Regions from separate parts of the Serratia sp. TSA_7 genome, predicted to be linked through region 4. Evidence: predicted binding sites of a transcription regulator. Region 4 holds the regulator's gene; each other region holds the start of a gene.

Region 1 (6,091 bases), on a different contig from region 4:
TGAGCTGACGGAACAGCTGCGCTGCCCGAAATGCCAGAACAACAGCATCGCAGATTCCAACGCCATCATCGCCGCAGACATGCGCACCAAGGTGTACGAGCTGATGATGCAGGGGCAGAACAAACAGCAGATCATTGATTATATGGTGGCGCGCTACGGCAATTTCGTCACCTATGAACCGCCGGTGACCCCGGCGACGCTGATCCTGTGGGTTGGCCCGTTGCTGTTTGTGCTGATCGGCGGTGCGGTGGTGATACTGCGCACTCGCCGCCGCCGTGCCGGCGCTGCTAACGATGAATTCTCCGAACAGGAGCAACAGCGCTTGGCGGCGCTGCTGAAAGAGACTGACAGGAAGAAACCCTAATGGCTTTTTGGCTGATTATTATTGTGCTGTTGGCCGGCGCTGCGGCGCTGCTGGTGGTGCCAGCGATGCGCCAGAGCAAGCAGGGCGCGGCCACCAGCCGCGACGCATTGAATAAGGCGCTTTATCAGGATCGCCTGCACGAGCTGGAGCAGGATGAAGCGCAGGGCGTGGTTGCCGAGCGCCCGGAGCTGATAAAAGAACTGCAACAGAACCTGCTGAACGACATTCCCGGCCAACAGGACGTGCAGACGAAACCGATCACCCGTTGGGCACTGGTGCCTGGCGTGTTGCTGCTGGTGGTGGTTACTCTGGGGTTCTATCTGAAAACCGGAGGGTTGGCGCAGGTGATGGACTGGCAGCAGGTGCAAGCCCAAATGCCGGAGTTGCGTGCGCGCGTCGCCAATGAGCGCGCTCAGCCGCTGAGCATGGAAGAGATTGCTCGCCTTGGGCTGGGGCTGCGCACCGCGCTGCAACAAGACGATCGCAACATCAACGACTGGATGATGCTGGGCCGCGTCGGCATGGCGCTGAATAACGCCACAACGGCGACGCAGGCATTTGCTCATGCTTATCAATTGGATCCGAATAATCTGGAAGTGCGCCTCGGCTATGCGGAAGTGTTGACGCGATCCAACGATCCGGAGGATAACAAGCAAGCCACGCAGATGCTGCGCAAGATGATCGCCGACGATCATACCAATCTGCGCGTATTGAGCTTGCTGGCGTTCAATGCCTTCGAACAGGGTGATTTCAAACAGGCGATCGGCGCTTGGCAGGTGATGTTGAAACTGCTGCCGGCCAACGATCAGCGCACCGAGGTGTTAAAGCGCAGTATTGCACAAGCAAAATCACAGGCGGGCGAAGAAACTGTTAAACTGAATGTAAACGTGACGTTATCGCCCGAGGCGACTAACGCTTTACCGCAGCAGGGGACGCTGGTCATTTCGGTGACCGATGGCGCCAACCCGGTGCCGGTTGCGGTAAAACAACTGCCCTTAAGCCGTTTCCCACTGTCATTCTCTCTGGATGACAGCAACGCCATGATGCCTGAACGCCTGCTTTCGGCGCTGCATCAGGTGAAGGTGCGGGTACGGATTTCTCACGACGGTCTGGCCACGCCGCAGGCGGGCGACTGGTTTGGTGAGAGTGAGCTGCAAAATTTCAGCGGCAAAGAGCAGGTTAGCGTTCAGATTAACAAGCAGGTTCCCTGAATAAAAAGACCGAACGTGTTTTCATGGAGAAAAATATGAACTTTCGCCTGACTGGGCTGGCTTTCGCAACTGTGCTATTGGTGGGCTGTGCCAGCGCGCCGCAAGATGAACCACAAGGGCGATCCGATCCTCTGGAAGGATTTAACCGGACGATGTTCGACTTTAACTATAACGTCCTGGATCCGTACGTATTGCGCCCGGTGGCCGTGGCCTGGCGCGACTATGTGCCCATGCCGGCGCGTAACGGTTTAAGTAACTTCACGTCGAACCTGGAAGAGCCGGCCAGCATGGTCAACGCCTTCCTGAAGGGCGACCCGTATCGCGGGATGATTCACTTCAACCGCTTCTTCCTCAACACGTTGCTGGGGATGGGCGGTCTGATCGACGTGGCGGGGATGGCGAACCCGAAACTGGCGCGCGAAGAACCGAACCGTTTCGGCAGCACGCTGGGGCATTACAATGTCGGCTACGGCCCTTATGTGATGTTACCTGCCTATGGCAGCTTCACTCTGCGTGAAGATGGCGGCGATTGGGCGGATACGGTCTATCCGGTGCTGAGCTACCTGACCTTCTGGATGTCGGCGGGTAAATGGGTGGTTGAGGGGATTGAAACCCGCGCCCAACTGCTGGATTCCGACGGCCTGCTGCATAACTCTTCCGATCCTTACGTGATGGTGCGTGAAGCCTACTTCCAGCGTCACGATTTCCTGGCGAGCGGCGGTTCACTGAAGGCGGAAGAAAACCCGAACGCCAAGGCGATCCAGGGCGATCTGGACGAAATCGACTCAGCGAAATAATTCCTCGCCAAGAGAATATGAAAACCCGCCGCCAGGCGGGTTTTTTGTTATAAAACGGCAACAAAAAAGCGCCCCGCAGGGCGCTTAAGCGTTTTGAACGACCGCTTAGAAGCGGTAGTTGAAGTTGGCGCCGTACAACCAGGCCTTGCCCACCGAATTGAAGGTGTATGGACCTTCTTTGATGGTGACTTTTTGGCCGTGCATGTAGGAAACACCGACGTCGACCGACGCGTCTTTGTTGAACGCGTAGCTGGTACCGGCGCTGATCCACATACGGTCTTGATCCGGGATCGAGATAGAGCGGTTCTGGGCAGGCACCGGGCTGTCATCGAACGCGACACCGGTACGGAAGGTCCAATTGTCGTCGTAGAAGTAGGTGGTACCCAGCGCGATGCGGTAGGCGTCTCTGAAGCCTTCATGCTTCTCGAACAGCGTCTGGCCGTTGTTGCCGGTGGCTTTCAGCTGCTGGAACTGGCTCCAGCTGGTATAAGCCAGGCTGTAGTGGACTGCCCACTGCGGCGCCACCTTGTTGTAACCGGACAGTTCCCACATTTCCGGCAGATTTAGGGTTAGAGAGCCTGGAATGGTGTTGCCATCAGTACCCCATGGCAGACCGGTTCTGCCCTGCAATGGGTTCAGACGAGATGAGATGCTACTTTTGTAGTCGCCGTCGAAGTCGATTTTCACTTCGGAACGGTAGGTGAAACCGTAGCGGTTGTTTTCATCCACTTCATACAGGATGCCGGCGTTCCAGCCGTAGCCCCATTTATCACCCTTCAGGTGGGAGATTTGAGTATCAGCGGGCATGCCGAGGGCTGCGCCGCTTTCGCCTGCATAACGCTCAAGTTTGGCTTTAGCGTAAACCGCGTCAAAGCCCAGGCCGAAGCTGAAGTGCTGGTTCAGGCGATAAGCGCCGCTCAGGTTCAGGTTCAGGGTTTCGAGATCGGTTTTGCCGCCGTAAGCGCCTGCGGTGTAACCGTCGTTGAATTCGGTGGCCAGACCATAGTTGCTGGTGACCGAGCCGCCTACGGCGAATTGATCGTTAATCGGGTGAACATAGTGCAGGTTCGGCACCCAGGCGGTTGGCGCGATGTTTTTTGAGTCCAGGCTGGCGCCTGAAGGGGACTTGCCGGTGATGTCTACATCCGGATCGATAAATACGGCACCGATCGAGAATTCCGGTCGGGTGTACATCATAAGAAGGGCCGGGTTACGGCTGGCGGATGCTGCAGTATCCGCGATGGCACCTTCGCCAGAATACGAACGTCCTAAACCCGCTGATGAAAACTCATTCAGCTGGAATCCTGCGGCAGACACGTTTGAAGAAATAATTGCCACTGCAGCTGCGAGAGCTGATTTAGTAAATAGGTTTTTCTGGCTCATGACCAAAACCTCATTATGTGTTTATTATTTAAACTATGTTACACGAGGTAACAAGGAGCGCGGGATTGTAGGGTCCGTTATCATTCAGACAAATCAGACCAGTGGCTGAATTATAGGTCCGACCTGTTAGTATGTTGCAACTTTGTTTTTGAGATATTTCAATATTGGTATCAAAAAAGAGATCTGCTTAACAAAAAACCAGCAATGAATAACAAATCTCTTACCATTCCTTAGCAGACGACGATTTTTATTTGTGATTTCCATCACTTAAAACACCTATAAAAAGTAAGTGCTAGCGATGGGTTTCGCTGCGGAGTAAAATAAACGCAGAATCTTGCGTCTTTGCGCCAGAAAATTAATGGCAGTTTGGACTCGCGTAATGGCGGTCCCTGAGGAGAATTAATCATGTCCGATGCAATTAATAAATGCAGCGCCCAGGAAACCGCAGCTTGTTGCTGTGTCGATGTCGGTACCGTGATGGACAACACCGATTGCACCGCATCCTACAGCCAGGTGTTTGCCAATCAACCAGATGCCGAGAAAACGCTGGCTGCGCTGACGGAAAAAGCCCGTGGCGTGGAGTCTGACCCTTGTGACATCAGCAGTAGCATTAAACCGGTTGACGGTGGTGTGCAACTCACTGCGGACTTCACCTTTGCCTGCCAGGCGGAAACCCTGATTTTCCAGCTCGGCCTGCGTTAATTCCCGACCAAAACGGCGCGGGGTAAACCTGCGCCGCTGACTCGCCGTTTTCCCCCCCAATAGAAAGTTGCTCCTGCTCTCAGTTTTCACTTCTGACGGTTTGCCAAATGTAAACATTTGGTTAACAATGACCTCATCAGGTCAGACCTCTTTTTGCCCGTTGCGCTGACGTTATTTTTTTCAGGAGCGTTTATGAGTAAGGCACTGCCGTTGGTGACCCGTCACGGTGACCGTATCGCGATTGTAAATGGACTGCGTACCCCCTTTGCCAAACAGGCAAGCGCCTATCACGGCATTCCGGCAGTGGATCTGGGGAAAATGGCGGTGAGCGAACTCTTGGCCCGCAGCGGTATTGATCCGGCGCTTATCGAACAACTGGTGTTCGGCCAGGTAGTGCAAATGCCCGAAGCGCCGAATATCGCGCGTGAAATTGTCCTCGGCACCGGCATGAATGTACATACCGATGCGTACAGCGTGTCGCGCGCCTGCGCCACCAGTTTCCAGGCGATTGCCAACGTGGCGGAAAGCATCATGGCGGGCAGCATCAGTATCGGCATTGCCGGCGGCGCAGACTCCTCCTCGGTGTTGCCGATCGGCGTCAGCAAAGCGCTGGCGCGCACGTTGGTGGACGTCAACAAGGCGCGTACCCTGTCGCAACGCCTCAAACTGTTTAGCCGGTTAAAGTTCCGCGATCTGCTGCCGGTGCCGCCGGCGGTGGCGGAATATTCGACCGGCCTGCGCATGGGCGATACCGCCGAACAGATGGCGAAAAGCCACGGCATTACCCGCGAAGAGCAGGATGCGCTGGCGCACCGCTCTCACCAACTGGCGGCCAAGGCCTGGGAACAGGGATTGCTGCGCGATGAAGTCATGACCGCCTGCGTGCCGCCGTACCGCGCGCAAATCAGCGAAGACAACAACGTTCGCAAAGACTCCAGCCTGGCGTCATACGCTAAACTGAAACCGGCATTTGACCGCAAACATGGCAGCGTCACTGCGGCCAACAGTACGCCGCTGACCGACGGTGCGGCAGCGGTGCTGATGATGAGCGAATCGCGTGCGAAAGAGCTGGGGCTGCAACCGCTGGGCTACCTGCGCAGTTTTGCTTTTTCCGCCATCGACGTTTGGGAAGATATGCTGCTGGGGCCATCCTACGCCACGCCGTTGGCGCTGGATCGCGCCGGCATTGGCCTGGCCGACCTGACGCTGATTGACATGCACGAAGCTTTCGCCGCGCAGACGTTGGCGAACCTGAAGATGTTCGCCAGCGATGAATTCGCCCAACAAAAACTGGGGCGCAGCAGAGCGATCGGCACAGTGGATATGGATAAATTTAACGTCTTGGGTGGCTCGATCGCCTATGGCCACCCGTTTGCCGCTACCGGCGCGCGCATGATCACCCAAACGCTGCACGAGCTGAAACGCCGTGGCGGCGGATTGGGGCTGACCACCGCCTGCGCGGCCGGAGGGTTAGGGGCCGCAATGATTGTAGAGGTGGAATGATGAGCTTTGAAAACGCATTGCATGAACAGCGGGCCAAACCCTCGGCTTTTCAACTGACGCTGCGCCCGGACAACATCGGCGTGATTACCATCGACGTCCCGGGTGACAAGGTCAATACGCTGAAAGCCGAG
Region 2 (6,091 bases), on a different contig from region 4:
AGCGGGAATACCGTCGGTTTTAATGGCACCAAAAGCGACTCCCAGACCTATATCGAATTGTCGATGACTGACCCTTATTTCACGGTGGACGGCGTAAGTTTAGGCGGGAAGATCTCTTATAACGACTACGACGCGGAAGATGACGATCTCTCCGAATACACCATGAAAAGCCTGGGCATCGGCGGCAACCTTGGCTTCCCGATCGGCGAAAACAGTTCGCTTGGCCTTGGCCTCGACTATGCCAATACCCGCCTGAGCGGGATGGCGCCGCAGGTGGCCATGTGGCGCTACCTCAATTCGGTCAATGTAAACCCCGGCATCACCACGCAAGACAACGATAACGATGCCCGTTTCACGGCCAATGATTTCTTTACGAGCGTGGGGTGGAATTACAATACCCTTGACCGCGGTTTCTTCCCGACCGACGGGACCAGCGCCAGCCTGAACGCCAAGATTACCGTGCCGGGGTCGACCAACAGTTACTACAAGGTGACGTTCAGCGCCAATCAGTATCTGCCGTTGAGCAGCGATAATAAATGGATCGTGATGGGGCGCACCAAAGCCGGCTATGCCGATGGTTTCGGCGGCCATGAGGTGCCGTTCTACGATAACTTTAATGCCGGCGGTTCCAGTAGCGTACGGGGTTTTTCTTCCAACAGTATCGGCCCTAAAGCGGCTTATTATCATTGCAGCGGCTCGGAGAGTGCCTACAGCGACTGCCCGGTCGACAAATCCGATGATGCCGTGGGCGGTAACGCCATGGCTATTGCCAGTACCGAGTTGATATTCCCGACGCCGTTCATTAATGACCGCTATGCCAATTCATTGCGCACGTCGCTGTTTGTCGATGCTGGTACGGTCTGGGATACCCATTGGCAGAATACCTCGCAAACGCTCGCGGCAGGGATCCCGGACTACGGTGATCCGAGCAACGTCCGCGTTTCGGCCGGTATCGCATTGCAATGGCAATCGCCGCTGGGGCCGTTGTCCTTCTCCTATGCGTTCCCGATCAAAAAGTACGAAGGGGACAAGGCAGAGCAATTCCAGTTCAACATCGGTAAAACCTGGTAATCCCAAGGCAAAGCCTGCAAATTTCATGTGGGTTTTATTTTCTGGTAATGGATTGATAATGAATAATAAAAACCAACCAACGGATAAAGGATTTTTTTGCTGACACCTTACAGCAAACCCGTGCCTTTACCGTGCTAAACATCAATTAATTTCGTGATTGCTCATCATTTATTGCAGCGTAAAGGTGATTTTGTCCGCATTATTTTTCATTGTTATTCCGTTGTTATCGGAAAGGTGACTCAACTCTCTTTTTAATTGGCTGCCGAGATCTATTTTTTCATTGTTTTAGCTAAAACCTTTCAGCTAACGTTAAGGACAGCACCATGAAAAAGTTAATTACACTTTCGGCGGTTATCTCTTTGATTTCATGCGCAGTAAACGCGCAGACCATTGTATTGACCGACACGGAAAAAGGCATTGAACAGGGCAATTGGCAGACCGACAGCCAAAAGCTGAACATCACAGGGGCAGGCTTCAGCTTACAGCAACAGGTGCTGCACGGCGGAAAACAGGAAGGCTCCAAGGTGATCACCTTAAGCAGTGCCGGCCTGACGATTGCTCTGAGCCCGACACGCGGCATGAACATTCTGAATGTGAAGGGGTCCGACGTCCGGCTGGGCTGGGACTCACCGGTCACCGAGGTGGTCAACCCGGCTTATATCAATCTGGACAGCCGCAATGGGTTAGGATGGTTGGACGGGTTTAATGAAATGATGGTGCGCTGCGGCTTTGAATGGACCGGGCACCCTGGCGTCGACAACGGCACGCTTTACACGCTGCATGGCCGCGCCGGCAACACGCCGGCCTCCAAAGTGGTGATCGAGATCGCCGAAAAAGCCCCGTACGAAGTCCGCATTCGCGGGTTGCTGAAAGAAAATACCTTCAAGAAAAGCAACCTGGAAACCTGGACCGAACTGCGCTATATCCCCGGTACACAATCGTTTTCAATCCACGATCGCGTGACTAATCGCGCCGATTACCCACGGGATTACGAAATCATTTACCACAGCAACTTCGGCAAACCGTTACTGGAAGAAGGTGCGGTATTCAGCGCCCCGATCAAGCAAATTTCGCCTTTTAACGACTACGCCAAAGCCGGCCTGAAAGACTGGGCAACTTACCAGGGCCCGACCAAAGGTTTTGATGAAATGGTGTTCAACATCCTGCCTTATGCGGATGCGCAAGGCAAAACGCTCGCCATGCTGCACAACCGGCGCGGGGATCGCGGCGTGGCGATAGGTTTTGATACCCACCAACTGCCGCTGCTGACATTGTGGAAGAATACGGATACCGAACGCCAGGGGTACGTCACCGGCATCGAACCGGGGACCAACTATGCCTATCCGGTGAAAATCGAACGGGAACAAGGGCGTATCAAACAGCTGCAGCCTGGCCAAAGTACCGACTTCGAGCTGACCTATACCTTGCTGAAAGATGCTGAACAGGTGAAAGTGTACCAGGACAAGATCAAGACGCTGCAGGGGAGCAATCAGCCCAAACTGGTTGAGACGCCTATCGCAGTAGAGTAGTCGTCAGCAGGAACCGTACCGATCTCGGGCCAACTTTGTTGGCCCGTTTTGTTTTCTTGCGGCGCCGCTCATCGCTTAACGCTTGTGTCTGTCCGGGATAATCAAATCTCCGCGCAGCACGCAGGCGCCGAGCATATCCCGGGTTTTTTCCGTCAACCAACTGACGATACGCGCCGCCATGGCATCCATGGAATATTCGATGGACGGGATCGCCGGAATGCCCGGCAAATGCAGCGAACCGGCCAGGCTAAAGACCATGATGTCGTCCGGTACGGATTTATTGAACGCCTGTAGCTGGGTAATCACTCGCTGCGCCTCCTGCTCGTCCGCCACCAGCAGCGCGTTGAAATTGAGCGTGGTGGCGTTATTGAGCAGCACCTGTACCGCAACGGAAGAGGTGGTCGAATCCATAAACACCAGGTTGCGATTGAACGGCAAAAAGTTGTTTTCCAGCGCAAGCTTATAACCCAGCAACACCTGATCGGCACAGCCGCCGGCATCCGGCTGGATCAAGGCTATTTGGCGTCTGCCCTGGCTAATCAGATAATTGCAGGCGCTTTCGGCGGCGAAAGCGTGGTCGAACTGAATGCTGTTAGGCGTGTCGGCCTCAACGCAATCGACCAGGATCACGTTGTCATGCGGGATGTTGAGCGGGAAACGGGCGCCGATAATCAGCACGTCGTCGCACAACCCGCAGGTGAGTTCGTCCAGCGCGTTCATCACGCCCGCTTTGGTATTGGCGAAACGCAGCAGCAGATGCTTTTGATGCTGGCTGAGCTGTTTTTCCAGCGCATAAAGATAACCTGTGGTTTGGTTAATGTTCTCCTGCGCGCAGATAACCCCGATGCAGCCCGTCGATTGGCTAAGCAATGATTGCGCTATGACGTTGGGCCGGTAATTGAGCTCTTCCGCCGCCTGCAATACCGCGAGACGGCTGGCTTCCTTAACGCCGCGCGATCCACTCAACACCCGCGAGACTGTGGCTTTTGACACCCCAGCTAAACGTGATACATCGTTGATTGTTGACATCTTTATCTCCTGACAGACCAAGCTGCAGCCTGTAAAAACCCATCCGGTAATGGCTCACATTATCGCCGCCAGCAGTATAACCGTTTTCCTTTTTTCATGGAAACCGATTTTCCACACCATGTCAAAACACCTCAAAACAAGACAAAAATATGTGATGGCAATCCAATAAAAATCCCTTGTGGCGGCTAGATTATGATGAGTATCACACTTCCACTCTCACTCGATGGAAAACGGTTTCCGTATGATATCCAATCACTCCCGCATTCAGGTTATTTACCCGTTGAGGAAGGTTGTCGATGTACAAAATCATGCTGTGTTGTTCCGCTGGGATGTCTACCAGCCTGCTGGTCAGGAAAATGGTGGAGGCGGCGAATGAAAGGGGGTTGCCGGTCGAGATCGACGCCTATGGGGTAGCCGAGTTCGATACGCAGTTTCCACGCTATCAGGTGGTGCTGCTGGGGCCGCAGGTAAAATATATGCTTAAAACACTGTCAGAAAAGGCTGCCGTCCAAGGCATACCCGTTCAGCCCATTGATCCGATGGACTACGGCATGCAGCGCGGTGAGAAGGTACTGGACTATGCTCTGTCGCTGATCGCAGCGGCGCACTAAAAAGGTGTTCCTATGAGTTCGTTATATCAGTCAATGATTGCCGTCATCGAGCAATCCATCACCCCGTTGGCTGGCCGCCTGGGGCAGCAGAAATATGTCATCGCCATCCGCGATGGCTTTACCGCCGCGTTGCCGTTTATGATTATTGGCTCGTTCATGCTGGTCTTCATCTTTCCGCCGTTCTCCGCAGATACCACGAACAGTTTTGCGCGTGGCTGGCTGGATTTTTCGCAGACTTACCGTGCGCAACTGATGTTGCCGTTCAACCTGAGCATGGGAGTGATGACTTTCTTCATCTCCGTGGGGATTGGCGCCAGCCTCGGGCGGCAGTTTAATCTCGACCCCGTGATGTCCGGCTTGCTGGCATTTATGGCCTTTTTGCTGGTGGCGGCCCCTTATGCCGACGGCAAAATATCCACCCAGTATCTCTCCGGGCAGGGGATTTTCACCGCCCTGATCACCGCCATTTACTCAACCCGCGTTTACGCCTGGCTCAAGCAGAACAACGTCACTATTCGGTTGCCGAAAGAGGTGCCTACCGGGGTGGCGCGTTCGTTTGAGATCCTGATCCCGGTCCTGGTGGTGATTGGTACGCTGCATCCGCTGAATCTGTTTATCGAAGCGCAAACCGGCATGATCCTGCCGCAGGCGATTATGCATCTGCTGGAGCCGCTGGTGTCCGCCTCGGATTCGCTGCCTGCCATTTTGCTGTCGGTATTGCTGTGCCAGATTTTCTGGTTCGCCGGTATCCACGGTGCGCTGATCGTCACCGGCATCATGAACCCGTTCTGGATGGCGAACTTGTCGGTCAATCAGGCGGCGCTGGCGGCGGGGACGGCATTGCCACACGTTTATTTGCAAGGTTTCTGGGATCACTATTTGCTGATTGGCGGCGTCGGCTCGACCTTACCGCTGGCTTTCCTGCTGTTGCGCAGCCGCGTTGCGCACCTGCGCACCATCGGCAAAATGGGCGTGGTTCCGAGCTTCTTTAACATCAATGAACCGATCCTGTTTGGTGCGCCGATCATCATGAACCCGATGTTGTTCATTCCGTTCGTCTGCGTTCCCATGGTCAACGCCGTACTGGCCTATACCGCGACGCGTTTGGGATGGCTGGCGCAGGTGGTCTCGCTCACGCCGTGGACCACGCCGGCACCCATCGGCGCCTCCTGGGCGGCGAACTGGGCGTTCAGCCCGGTAGTGATGTGCGTTATCTGTATGGTGATGTCCGCCCTGATGTACTTGCCGTTCCTGCGTGCCTACGAGCGCTCTTTAATGAAAACCGAAGAGCAAAAAGCGCAGAGTGGTGCACCGCTGGCCGGAACTGTCAGCAGCAACTGATATTTAATGGAGAAGCGAACCATGAAATACACATTTCCCGAGCACTTTTGGTGGGGTAGTGCCAGCTCCGCATTGCAAACCGAAGGGGACAGCCTGCAGGGCGGTAAAAGCCCGACAATTTGGGACGCCTGGTACGCCAATCAACCCTGGCGCTTTCATCAGCAGGTGGGGCCGCAGGAGACGTCGACCTTTTACCGGAACTGGCGCCAGGATATCGCGCTGCTGAAACGGCTCAACCACAACAGTTTTCGTACCTCTTTGAGTTGGTCGCGGCTGATCCCGGACGGAACGGGCGAGGTGAATCCGCAAGCGGTGGCGTTTTATAACAACGTGATTGATGAGCTGCTGGCGCAGGGCATCAAGCCGTTTATTACGCTGTTCCACTTCGATATGCCGATGGCGATGCAGGAGAAGGGCGGCTGGGAAAACCGTGACGTGGTCACGGCCTTTAGCCGCTATGCGCAGGTCTGTTTTGAGTTGTTTGGCGACCGGGTGATGCATTGGTTCACC
Region 3 (6,091 bases), on a different contig from region 4:
GGTGCGCAACTTCCTGCTGCAACCGGTGAAAGCGCTGATTCTGCGCTCTTATGGCGTGGGCAATGCGCCGCAAAAAGCGGAGCTTGTCGATGAATTACGCGATGCGTCCGAACGCGGCATCGTAGTGGTGAACCTGACCCAATGCATCTCAGGCCGGGTGAACATGGAAGGTTATGCCACCGGTAATGCCTTGGCCCATGCAGGGGTCATCAGCGGCTTTGACATGACCGTCGAAGCGGCGTTGACTAAACTGCATTATTTGCTGAGCCAACCGCTGACGCCGGAGCAAATCCGCAGCCAGATGCAGCAAAACCTGCGCGGCGAGCTGAGCATTACAGGCTAAGTCTACCCAGATTACGGAGCCGAGATGAAAACCGCCCTGTTGTTAATCGATTTGCAAAATGATTTTTGCCCCGGTGGCGCGTTAGCGGTGACGGACGGCGATGCCACTGTTATCGCCGCCAATCAGGCGATTGCCGCCTGCGTGGCGCGCGGTGAACCGGTAGTCGCTTGCCAGGATTGGCACCCCGCCAATCATCGCAGTTTTGCGGTAAATTCAGGGACTGAGGTCAACACGCAAGGTGAGTTGGCAGGATTGCCGCAGGTGTGGTGGCCGGTGCACTGCGTGCAGGAAAGCCACGGGGCGCAATTGCATCCGCAGTTGCACCGAGAGGCCATTGCCGAGGTGTTCCGTAAAGGTCAAAACCCGGATATCGACAGCTACAGCGCCTTCTTTGACAACGGTCACCGAGCGCAAACCGCGCTGGACGGTTGGCTGAGGGCGCAGGGCGTCACTCACCTGGCTATCATGGGGCTGGCGACCGATTACTGCGTGAAGTTTAGCGTTCTGGATGCACTGGAACTGGGATATGTGACCTCAGTGATTACCGACGGCTGCCGCGGTGTCGATTTACAGCCAGGTGACAGCCCAAAAGCGTTCCAGACAATGGAGCTGGCCGGAGCGCAGCTCGTTACCCTGTCACAATTCATCGCACATTGATTCCAGCGGGCGCCCCAGGCGCCCGCTTCTTCTCCCTCGGGGCAAATCTCGACATCGCTCACATTCCAACCATTTTCCCGTGATTACATCTTGTTCCCAGACGTTGCTTTTGCTGTTATGACCGCTGATGCCTTCGCATCAATCGGTTATACGCATCCGGGGCCCCTTGAGCCCGGCTTTATGTTACCGCCTCAGGCGGTTTCGGTCGGCCTTGCCGACCAAAGGAGATAACATGGCATTACCCCGTAGGCTGCTGCCTTTGCTGGTAGCGGTGCAATTAGGCATGGCCGGAGCCGGCATGGCTCACGCGGCTTCTTACCTGTCCGTCGGTTATTTTAACGGTGGCGGCGACGTCACTGCCGGCCCCGGTGGCGATATCAACAAGCTGGATGTCACCCAAATCACCCACCTCAACTACTCTTTCGGCCTGATTTACAACAATGAGAAAGAGGAAACCAATCCGGCGCTGAAAGACCCGGCTCGGCTGCATCAGATCTATTTATCGCCGAAGGTTGAGGCCGATCTGAAGCTGTTGCTGGTGTTGCGCAAACAAAACCCTGAGTTGAAGGTGCTGCTTTCCGTTGGCGGTTGGGGAGCGCGCGGTTTTTCCGGCGCCGCCGCCACCCCGGAAAGCCGGGCAATATTTATCCGTTCGATACAACAGGTAATTCAACAATTTCACCTCGACGGCATCGATCTCGATTGGGAATATCCGGTCAACGGTGCCTGGGGCCTGGTCGAAAGCCAACCGGCGGACCGCGCCAATTTCACCCTGCTGCTGGGGGAATTGCATAAAGCGCTGGATAAAGGCAAATTGCTGACCATCGCCGTCGGCGCCAACGCAAAAAGCCCACAGGAATGGGTCGATGTAAAAGGCATTGCGCCCTATCTCGATTACATCAACCTGATGACCTACGACATGGCGTATGGCACCCAATATTTCAATTCCAACCTGTATGACTCTAAACAGTGGCCAACCGTCGCCGCCGCCGATCGTTACAGCGCCAATTTCGTGGTGGATAACTACCTGGCAGCCGGACTGAAGCCCGCACAGTTGAACCTGGGCATCGGCTTTTACGGCCGGGTGCCCAAACGGGCGACGGAGCCGGGCATCGATTGGGATAAACCGGATGCAGCCAAAAATCCGGTTACCCAGCCCTATTTCACCGCACGTGAAACCGCCGTGTTCAAGTCACTGGGGTTGGATCTGACCAAGGACAGCTATTTTAAGTACAACGATATCGTCAGCAAACTGCTGAACGATCCACAGCGCCGCTTCAGCGCCCATTGGGACAACGACGCCAAGGTTCCCTACCTGACCCTGCAATCCGCCGAGGGCAAACCGTTGTTTGCGATTTCGTATGAGAATCCGCGTTCGGTCGCGATCAAAGCTGACTACATTAAAAGCAAGGGGCTGGGCGGCGCCATGTTCTGGGAGTATGGCGCAGACGACAACAATCGGCTGGCACACCAGTTGGCGGAATCATTGGAGATAAACGGCGGGAAACGCTAAACCGACAGGGCGATGGTTGCATCGCCCTGCCTTCGGATTTATTGCGGCTTCAACTTAACCAGCGGTTCGGCAACGAACTGCTGTTTCAGTTCCTGCTTGCTCTTCATCACTATCTGGCCGTCAGTGCCAATAGTCATATGCTGCGGATCGGCATTGTTCAACGATTGCCACAACATCACCGCCTGCAGACTGTTTTCTTTCTGTTCCGGCGTCAGCGCAACGCCGTCTGGCCATTTACCCAGTTCTACCGCCTGTACCAGGCGCTGATAGATCTCCGGGGTCATTGCGGCAATCAGGTCTTTCACGTCCATCAGAGCATTTCCTCACTCGTGGAAGAATAATTAGCTGAATCGATTTTTCTGGCAGAATAATCCTCAGCCGGCTGTTTTTTCGCCGTTCTCGCCGTCGGTAAAACTCAACGAAGCCGAGTTAACGCAGTAGCGTTCACCGGTAGGCTGCGGGCCATCGGGGAATACGTGCCCCAGATGAGCGTCGCAGTGGCCGCAACGAATCTCGATCCGATGCATATTGTGTGAATTATCATCAATATAACGAATCGCATCATCGGATACCGGCTCATAGAAGCTTGGCCAGCCACAGCCGGAGTCATACTTGCTGTCGGAATAGAACAGCGGATGGTTGCAACACAGGCAATGGTATACACCTTCGCGCTTATTGTGCAGCAATTTACCGGAGTACGGCGCTTCAGTGCCCCGTTCCTGGGTCACATAACGTTGGATTTCATTCAGTTCCGTGGCCGGATGGTCAGGGGTTGTGTCTTTAGCCATTTGCGTGATTCTCTGAATGTGGATAATGTCAACGAAAACAATGAGTAATAATAACAAAAAATTAACAACATTGCAGTGCTTTTTGGCCTAAACTGTAGCGCATAAAGGTCACGCTGCGGCGTTATGTGATACCGATCACATATATGAAGTAGGGTGACTTTATACTTGGCGGTTTGACCCCATATAACGGATGAGGCCGAACGCAAACGGAATGTGCAATAAGCAAGCAGATCAAGCCCCGTGATTTGATTTGCAGCAAGAATTGACACGATTCCGCTTGACGCTTGGTAAGGTTTTTGTAATTTTACAACCAACCTTTTATTCACTAACAAATAGCTGGTGGAATATATGACTATCAAAGTAGGTATCAACGGTTTTGGCCGTATCGGTCGCATTGTTTTCCGTGCTGCTCAAGAACGTTCTGACATCGAAATCGTTGCAATCAACGACCTGTTGGACGCAGAGTACATGGCATACATGTTGAAATTTGACTCTACTCACGGCCGTTTCAAAGGCACTGTAGAAGTCAAAGACGGCCATCTGGTTGTTAACGGCAAAACCATCCGTGTTACCGCAGAGAAAGACCCGGCTAACCTGAAGTGGAACGAAGTGGGTGTTGACGTTGTTGCAGAAGCGACCGGTATCTTCCTGACCGACGAAACCGCACGTAAACACATCACTGCAGGCGCTAAGAAAGTTGTTCTGACCGGCCCTTCAAAAGATGCGACCCCAATGTTCGTACGTGGCGCAAACTTTGAAAAATATGCTGGCCAGGATATCGTTTCCAACGCATCTTGCACCACCAACTGCCTGGCTCCGCTGGCTAAAGTTATCAACGACAACTTCGGCATCGTCGAAGGTCTGATGACTACCGTTCACGCGACCACCGCTACTCAAAAAACCGTTGATGGCCCGTCTCATAAAGACTGGCGCGGCGGCCGCGGCGCATCCCAGAACATCATCCCTTCTTCTACCGGCGCAGCTAAAGCAGTTGGCATCGTTCTGCCAGAACTGAAAGGCAAACTGACCGGTATGGCGTTCCGCGTTCCAACTCCAAACGTGTCTGTAGTTGACCTGACCGTTCGTCTGGAAAAAGCAGCGACCTACGAAGAAATCAAGAAAGCCATCAAAGCCGCTTCTGAAGGCTCTATGAAAGGCGTTCTGGGCTATGTTGAAGACGAAGTGGTTTCTACTGACTTCAACGGCGAAATCCTGACTTCCGTGTTTGATGCCAAAGCGGGTATCGCGCTGAACGACAACTTTGTGAAACTGGTTTCCTGGTACGACAACGAAACTGGCTACTCCCACAAGGTTCTGGATCTGATCGCTCACATCTCCAAATAATGGAATGATGGAAAGCTGATAATGAGGGGCGACATTTTGTCGCCCTTTTTTTGTTTCTGCGGCGAACTAAAGGCAACCTAATGAACGAAAAAATTTTCACCCTGCCCGTTACCGAACAAATTTCACCTTACATCAGTCAACGTCAGCTCGAAGAACTGCCGGTAGTGGTCGTCTCTCACCCGAAAGTCCGCGCCGCTGTTGCGCTGCAAGGCGCACACCTGTTAGCCTGGCAACCTGCCGGTGATAAGCCGGTTATCTGGCTGAGCAACAACACCCCCTTTAAAAAAGGCAGCGCCATTCGCGGCGGTGTGCCTATTTGCTGGCCCTGGTTTGGCCCGGCAGCGCAACCCTCGCACGGTTTCGCCCGCAATCAACCCTGGAACCTGACTGCGCACGATGAAGACGACAACGGTGTCATTCTGACCTTTACCCTGAAAGACAATGAGCAAACCCGCAAGCTTTGGCCGCATGCCTTTACGCTGATTGCCCGTTTCAAGCTGGGTGAAGAATGCGAGATTGAGCTGGAGTCACACGGCGACTATCAGGCTACCGCAGCGCTGCATACTTATTTCCAGATTGGGGATATTGAACAAGTAAAAGTAGCGGGCCTCGGCGAACCTTATATCGACAAAGTGGCCGGTGGAGCAGAAGCTCGTCAGACCGGAGACCTGGCATTTATTGGTCAAACCGATCGGGTCTATACCCAACCAGACTCTTTCAGCCTGATCAAAGATCCTTCTCTGCAACGCACCATTGAGGTTCATCACCATCATATGAGCGATGTGATTGCCTGGAACCCAGGCGTGGAGCTGTCCTGCAGCATGGCAGACATGGCGAATGACGGTTATAAAACCATGGTTTGCGTGGAAACCGGCCGTGTCAGTAAACCGTTGGTGGCCGCAGGCGAACAACCAGCCCGGCTGGCGGTAACCTTCCGCAGCCGTAAAAAGGCTTGATGTTTATAGGGCGGCGAGCCAGTCGCCCTGTTTCCCCCTTGCCCCCTCGAACGACATATCGCACTATACCCGCGTTACCCGCGTTACCCGCGTTACCCGCGTTATGCCCGTACTTAACGCATACTGCGCGCGCACCGCAGATGTGCAAAAGGAGCGCAAGCGCCCCTTTATGATGCAGTCATTGCACAATATTCGTGCAATTTTCTTTTAGAAGCTGTAGCTCACACCTGCCATCAGCAACCCTGTGTAAGATTTATCCACCATTGGGCTGTCTTTCACTTCATTAGACAGCCGGATGTAACGCCCGGTGAAGAAAGCATCCCAGTCCTTGTTGATCTGATAATTGGCGCTCAGTTCAACGTAAGGTGCCCAGCTGTCGCCCGGCTTGTAGCTGTCCAGACCACTGCGGCGAGATTCGTTATCGCTGACACCGTAGTAGTATTTGTTCTGGTTTTTGCTGTTCCACATCACGCCCACACCAGGAATCAGG
Region 4 (6,091 bases):
TTCCAGCGCGTGCCGACGGTGGATACCTCCAACCCGTTCGCCGCCAAAGCCATCCCTTCACTGGATGAAAGCTTCGTGGTGATTCACTTCCGCGGGCTGGATCAGATCGATTTCCCTTACCTGCTGGCGATGCTGCAAGGCTCTTTTATCTCGCACATCAATACGCTGGTGGTGCCGGGCGGCAAAATGGGGCTGGCGATGGAGCTGATCATGGCGCCGCTGGTGCAGCAACTGCTGGAAGGCAAAAAAATCGGGTAATGGGTCGGAGCGCGGCAGTTGGCCGCGCCCCTTTATTCTTACGCGTTACGCTACGTCGCGGATTTCAAAGCTGTGAGTCACGCTGGCAGCCTTGTTCAGCATCAACGACACCGAGCAGTATTTCTCGGCGGAGAGGTTCACCGCACGTTCAACGATATTGTCGGTCAGATCTTTGCCGGTCACGATAAAATGCAGGTTGATATGGGTAAAGACGCGCGGCACTTCTTCACGCCGTTCGGAGGTCAATTTCACCTCGCAATCACGCACGTCATTACGCCCTTTTTTCAGGATCGACACCACGTCGATAGCGCTGCATCCCCCCACCGACATCAGCACCATTTCCATCGGGCTGGGGGCTTTATCGCCGGCGTTGCCGTCCATCAACACCTGATGGCCAGACGCGGATTCCCCCAGAAACGTCAACCCTTCCACCCACTTAACTCTTGCCTGCATATTGGTCACTCCGATTAATTTCTTAAAATCAGAGTACGCTTTCGCATAGAAACTGGCAACGGAACCTGATGCTGGTCATGTGCGAGCAAGACAACACGAGACACCCGCCTCACTCTGTGCTACAAACAGAGCCGCAATAAATCTTTCCGGGACACTGATTTCAGGGAAACTCCCAGAGAAAGGCTCCTTTACCGGTATGTTAATAGAATGTAGCTTGCAGCTCTCCCGGCAAGTTAATATGCTAGAGCGACAGCGTATATTTATGACACGCCTCAAAACCTGCTGCCAGCCACCCTTAAAACAACGGCGACAGCACGTTTTACAGGGAACTCTGACCCCTGTGACACAAGGCAGCGATAACAACAGAGGATAACAGCGAATGGTTCTCGGCAAACCGCAAACAGACCCTACACTCGAATGGTTCCTGTCTCATTGCCATATCCACAAATATCCATCCAAAAGTACGCTGATTCACCAAGGTGAAAAAGCCGAAACGCTTTACTACATCGTAAAAGGCTCCGTCGCGGTGCTGATTAAAGATGAAGAGGGTAAAGAGATGATCCTGTCCTACCTTAACCAGGGGGATTTCATCGGCGAGCTTGGATTGTTTGAAGAAGGCCAGGAGCGTAGCGCCTGGGTCAGGGCGAAAACCGCCTGTGAAGTGGCTGAGATTTCTTACAAGAAATTCCGCCAACTGATTCAGGTCAACCCGGATATCCTGATGCGCCTGTCAGCGCAGATGGCAAGCCGCCTGCAAGTGACCTCAGAAAAAGTGGGTAACCTCGCCTTCCTGGACGTTACCGGTCGCATCGCGCAAACGCTGCTGAACCTGGCGAAACAGCCCGATGCCATGACCCACCCAGACGGCATGCAGATCAAAATCACCCGCCAGGAAATTGGTCAGATCGTCGGTTGTTCACGTGAAACCGTCGGCCGCATTCTGAAAATGCTGGAGGATCAAAACCTGATCTCCGCCCACGGCAAAACCATTGTCGTTTACGGCACACGTTAATCACTGAAAAAACGGCGCGATGATTCGCGCCGTTTTTTTATGCCCCGACCGATCATGTGGCGTCGACTGATTTACCACCCGGAAGTCAATTACGCACTGCGGCAAACGCTGGTGCTGTGTCTGCCGGTGCTCTTTGGCCTGCTGATCGGCCACCTGCAACTCGGCCTGCTGTTTTCCCTGGTTCCCGCCTGCTGTAACATCGCCGGGCTGGACACGCCCCACAAACGTTTTTTCAAACGCCTGATCGTCGGCGGCTCACTGTTTGCACTCAGCAGCCTGTTGCTGCAGCAGGCGTTGTTGTGGCAATTGCCGCTGCCGGCGTTGATGCTCGGCCTGGCTCTGCTGCTCGGCGTCAGCGGCGAGATCAGCCCGTTACATGCCCGCCTGCTCCCCGCCGCGTTGATCGCCGCCATCTTTTCACTCAGCATGGCCGGCACGGTGCCGCTGTGGTACGCCCCCTTACTGTATGTGGTGGGTACCGCCTGGTACGGCCTGTTCACCTGGTTCTGGTTCAAGCTGTGGAAAGAACAGCCGATGCGCGAATCGTTGAGCCAGCTTTATCTGGAACTGGCGGACTACTTCGAAGCCAAGTATTCCCTGTTAACCCAACATACCGATCCGCAAACCGCGTTACCGCCACTGCTGGTGCGCCAGCAAAAAGTGATGGACCTGATCAGCCTGCTGTATCAGCAGCTCAACTTTTTGCCGCACGCCAATAATCTCGAGCAAAAACGCCTGCAGCGAACCTTTCAGGTCGCGCTGGATTTACAAGAACACATTACCGTCAGCCTGCACCTGCCGGAAGAAGTGCAAAAACTGGTGGAGCAGAGCCAGGCCGAAGCGATTATCCGCCGCAATGCGCAGGTGATTGCCGGCCGGCTGCGCACGGTGGCGCACGATATTCTCTATCATCAATACTCTCAGCGCTTCAGCATGGTCAACGAGCTGGCGGCACTGGAAAAAGTGGCCGCACAGCACCCCGACAATCCGGTGGGCCAATTCTGTTACTACCACTTCAGCCGTATCGCTCGCCTGCTGCGCACCCAGCATCCGTTATACCGTCGCGACCTGATGGCCAATCAAAACCGCCTGCCGTTCTGGCCGGCGCTGTTCAGCTACCTGTCGTTCAAATCCAACGCCCTGCGCAATGCGGCACGGTTAGGAGTGATGTTGGCGGCAGGCAGCAGCCTGGGGATGATTTTCAATCTGCCAAAACCTTATTGGATCCTGCTGACCGTCATGCTGGTGAGCCAGAACGGCTACAACGCCACCCGGGTTCGCATCCAGCACCGTGCGCTCGGCACGTTGGCCGGGCTGGTGATCGCCGCCGGGTTGCTGCAGTTGCAAATGCCCGAGGGCGCGACCCTGAGCGTGATGCTGGTCATTACGCTGGCGGCCTATCTGGTTTCGCGTAAAAACTACGGGCTGGCGGTGATTGGCTTTACGGTGACGGCGGTCTATACCCTGCAACTGCTGGCGCTGAACGGCACACATTTCCTGATCCCTCGCCTTATAGACACCCTGATCGGCTGCGTATTGGTGTTCGGTGGCACCATCTGGCTGTGGCCACAGTGGCAAAGCGGCCTGCTGCGCAAGAACGCCCATCAGGCGCTGGAGAAAGATCAACAGGCACTGCGCCTGCTGCTGGAAGAGCAGGAACCCGATCCCAGCGCGTTGGCCTATGCGCGCATGCAGGTGAACCAAGCGCACAACGCGCTGTTCACCTCATTGAATCAGGCAATGCAGGAGCCGGGGTTTGAATCCAGCTATCTGGCGGATATGCGCCTGTGGGTAACGCACAGTCAGTTTATTGTCGAACACCTGAACGCGATGACCATTCTGGCGCGCGAGCACTATATGCTGACGCCCAAGCTGGCGCAGGAGTATCTGCAAACCTGCGAGATAGCGCTGCAAAGCTGCCAGCAGCGGCTGGAGTATGACGGGCCAAGCAGCGGCAACAGCATCATGCAGCCACCGGATTTGCACCCGGAAATGCCGGTTACCGAAATGGAGCGCCACCTGCGCCGCATTCTGTCCCACCTGAGCGTCATGCACACCATTTCGTCGCTGGCCTGGCGCCAGCGCCCGCATCACGGCATCTGGCTGAAACGTAAACTGCGCGATCAATAAGGGCGTCCTGCGGCGCCCCTTGTCATCCCGAGATAAGATTAAGCGTTAATCACGTCCTGCACCGCCAGCTCAAACAGCGCCATGCCATCGTCGATGTCTTTCAGCTCCACAACCAGAGAAGGCGCAAAGCGGATCACATTAGGGCCGGCGTTGAGGATCATCAGCCCACGCGCGGCGGCGGCGGTGAGGAAATCACGCGCCTTACCCTGATACTGTGGAGTCAGTTCTGCGCCAATCAGCAGGCCCATACCGCGAATGTCGCTGAAAATACCGTATTTCTCGCCGATATTCCGCAAAGCCTGCACGTACAGATGATGACGTTGTTCGATGCCATTCAGCACTTCCGAGGTATTGATCACGTCCAGCGCCGCTTCCGCCACCGCACAGGCCAGCGGATTACCGCCGTAAGTGGTGCCATGCGTGCCCACCTGCATCACCGAGGCAATTTCTTCGGTGGTCAACATGGCGCTGACCGGGAAACCGCCGCCCAGCGCTTTGGCGGTGGTGAGAATATCCGGCGTCACGCCATAATGCATATAGGCGAACAGCTTGCCGCTGCGGCCCATACCGCTTTGCACTTCGTCGAACACCAGCAGCGCCTGGTGCTTATCGCACAATTCACGCACGCCTTTGAGGAATTCGGCGTCCACCGGGGTGATCCCGCCTTCGCCCTGGATCGGCTCCATCACCACCGCACAGGTGTGATCGTCCATCACCGCTTTTACCGCTGCCAGATCGTTGAACGGCACGTGCACGATATCCGCCGGTTTTGGGCCAAAACCATCGGAATATTTGGCCTGCCCGCCCACCGAAACGGTGAACAGCGTACGGCCGTGAAAGGCGTTATAAAACGCGATGATTTTGGTTTTATACGGACTGTGGCGGCTAATGGCGTAGTGACGCGCCAGCTTGAAGGCCGCTTCATTGGCTTCCGCGCCTGAGTTGGCGAAAAATACCCGATCGGCGAAGGTGGCATCAATCAGTTTGCCGGCCAACCGCAGCGCCGGTTCGTTGGTGAAGACGTTGCTGGTATGCCACAAGGTTTCACCCTGCTGCTTCAGCGCTTCAACCAAGACTGGATGGCAGTGCCCTAACGCCGTGACCGCAATGCCGCCGGAGAAATCGATGTACTCTTTCCCCTGCTGGTCCCATACGCGGCTGCCTTTGCCCTTCACCGGGACAAACTGGGCAGGTGCATAAACAGGCAAGATAACCTGATCAAAAGTGCTGCGGCTTACTGGGTATTTTTCGGTCATTATGGGGTCCGCCCTAAAAGTGATTCGGTATTTTCACTGCCATCAAGTGAAAATATAATCACAAAATATGCATAAAAAACCAATAAAGGGCAAACGCAAATCGTCTTCGTCGGCAAAAAAAAACTAACTGATTAACTTTTAAGGAAATTATCCAGCAGTTGGTGACCCTGCTCGCTGAGGATGCTCTCCGGATGGAACTGCACCCCTTCCAGCGCCAGCTGACGGTGGCGGATACCCATGATTTCATCACGAACGCCGTCGCGCTCGCTCCAGGCGGTGACTTCAAAGCAGGCCGGCAGCGTGGCGGCTTCCAGCACCAACGAGTGGTAGCGGGTAACGGTCAACGGGTTGTTCAGCCCGCGAAATACGCCGCTGTCGAGATGACGGATCGCTGAGGTTTTACCGTGCATCACCTCACGGGCGCGCACCACCTTTGCACCAAACGCCTGGCCCAGCGCCTGATGCCCCAGGCAAACGCCGAGGATCGGCAATTTACCGGCAAAATGACGGATCGCGGCCAGCGAGATGCCGGCTTCGTTCGGGGTACAGGGGCCAGGGGAGATCACCAAATGCTGCGGCGCCAGCCGTTCGATATCGGCCAGTTGCAGCTCGTCGTTGCGCTTTACCAGCACCTCGGCGCCTAATTCGCAGAAGTACTGGTAAAGGTTATAGGTAAAAGAGTCGTAGTTATCGATCAACAGCAGCATAGTGTTTCCAACGGACATCATCGTAGGGGGCAAATATCTCGCCCCGATTTACACGGGCGCAGTATACAACGCCCCTGCAATACTGCCGCTATCGATAATTTCCGCTTACTTTTTCCGGCCGCCCATGATCGAGCCCAGCACGCCGCGCAGGATCTGACGGCCGAGATCGCGCGCCATGCTCTTGGCGGCGGTCTGGACGATACCGTCGCGCTTGCCGCCGCGTGGGCCGGTGGATCCGAACAGAATTTCGTTCAAGCCGCCCATCAGGCCACCGC

What was found. The regulator CRP, encoded in region 4, controls carbon source genes, mostly activating them, when cyclic AMP is high. The targets are predictions, from matches to a motif close to ATGTGANNNNNNTCACAT.
Region 1: ACUTQW_RS11830 (YfcZ/YiiS family protein) is a predicted target of CRP. The motif match lies at 4,007-4,024, and genes of this name have one in related genera.
Region 2: ACUTQW_RS05400 (PTS sugar transporter subunit IIB) is a predicted target of CRP. The motif match lies at 3,779-3,796, and genes of this name have one in related genera.
Region 3: msrB (peptide-methionine (R)-S-oxide reductase MsrB) is a predicted target of CRP. The motif match lies at 3,425-3,442, and genes of this name have one in related genera.

Annotation. Positions count from the first base shown of each region.
Region 1 covers NZ_JBQZFU010000002.1:633,672-639,762, reverse strand. The annotation lists gene ACUTQW_RS11850 (cytochrome c-type biogenesis protein) at 1-364, shown strand, start outside; gene ccmI (c-type cytochrome biogenesis protein CcmI) at 364-1,575, shown strand; gene mlaA (phospholipid-binding lipoprotein MlaA) at 1,611-2,372, shown strand; gene fadL (long-chain fatty acid transporter FadL) at 2,478-3,755, opposite strand; gene ACUTQW_RS11830 (YfcZ/YiiS family protein) at 4,161-4,457, shown strand; gene fadI (acetyl-CoA C-acyltransferase FadI) at 4,650-5,960, shown strand; gene fadJ (fatty acid oxidation complex subunit alpha FadJ) at 5,960-6,091, shown strand, end outside.
Region 2 covers NZ_JBQZFU010000001.1:1,113,338-1,119,428, forward strand. The annotation lists gene bamA (outer membrane protein assembly factor BamA) at 1-1,071, shown strand, start outside; gene ACUTQW_RS05390 (aldose 1-epimerase family protein) at 1,395-2,600, shown strand; gene ACUTQW_RS05395 (LacI family DNA-binding transcriptional regulator) at 2,676-3,629, opposite strand; gene ACUTQW_RS05400 (PTS sugar transporter subunit IIB) at 3,926-4,240, shown strand; gene ACUTQW_RS05405 (PTS cellobiose transporter subunit IIC) at 4,253-5,581, shown strand; gene ACUTQW_RS05410 (glycoside hydrolase family 1 protein) at 5,603-6,091, shown strand, end outside.
Region 3 covers NZ_JBQZFU010000001.1:1,452,264-1,458,354, forward strand. The annotation lists gene ansA (asparaginase) at 1-343, shown strand, start outside; gene pncA (bifunctional nicotinamidase/pyrazinamidase) at 368-1,000, shown strand; gene ACUTQW_RS06920 (glycoside hydrolase family 18 protein) at 1,233-2,513, shown strand; gene ACUTQW_RS06925 (YeaC family protein) at 2,552-2,824, opposite strand; gene msrB (peptide-methionine (R)-S-oxide reductase MsrB) at 2,888-3,301, opposite strand; gene gapA (glyceraldehyde-3-phosphate dehydrogenase) at 3,650-4,645, shown strand; gene ACUTQW_RS06940 (D-hexose-6-phosphate mutarotase) at 4,726-5,601, shown strand; gene ACUTQW_RS06945 (MipA/OmpV family protein) at 5,809-6,091, opposite strand, start outside.
Region 4 covers NZ_JBQZFU010000008.1:48,059-54,149, forward strand. The annotation lists gene ACUTQW_RS20610 (phosphoribulokinase) at 1-258, shown strand, start outside; gene ACUTQW_RS20615 (OsmC family protein) at 304-711, opposite strand; gene crp (cAMP-activated global transcriptional regulator CRP) at 1,091-1,723, shown strand; gene ACUTQW_RS20625 (YccS/YhfK family putative transporter) at 1,778-3,853, shown strand; gene argD (bifunctional acetylornithine/succinyldiaminopimelate transaminase) at 3,892-5,109, opposite strand; gene ACUTQW_RS20635 (aminodeoxychorismate synthase component II) at 5,241-5,816, opposite strand; gene ACUTQW_RS20640 (helicase HerA-like domain-containing protein) at 5,922-6,091, opposite strand, start outside.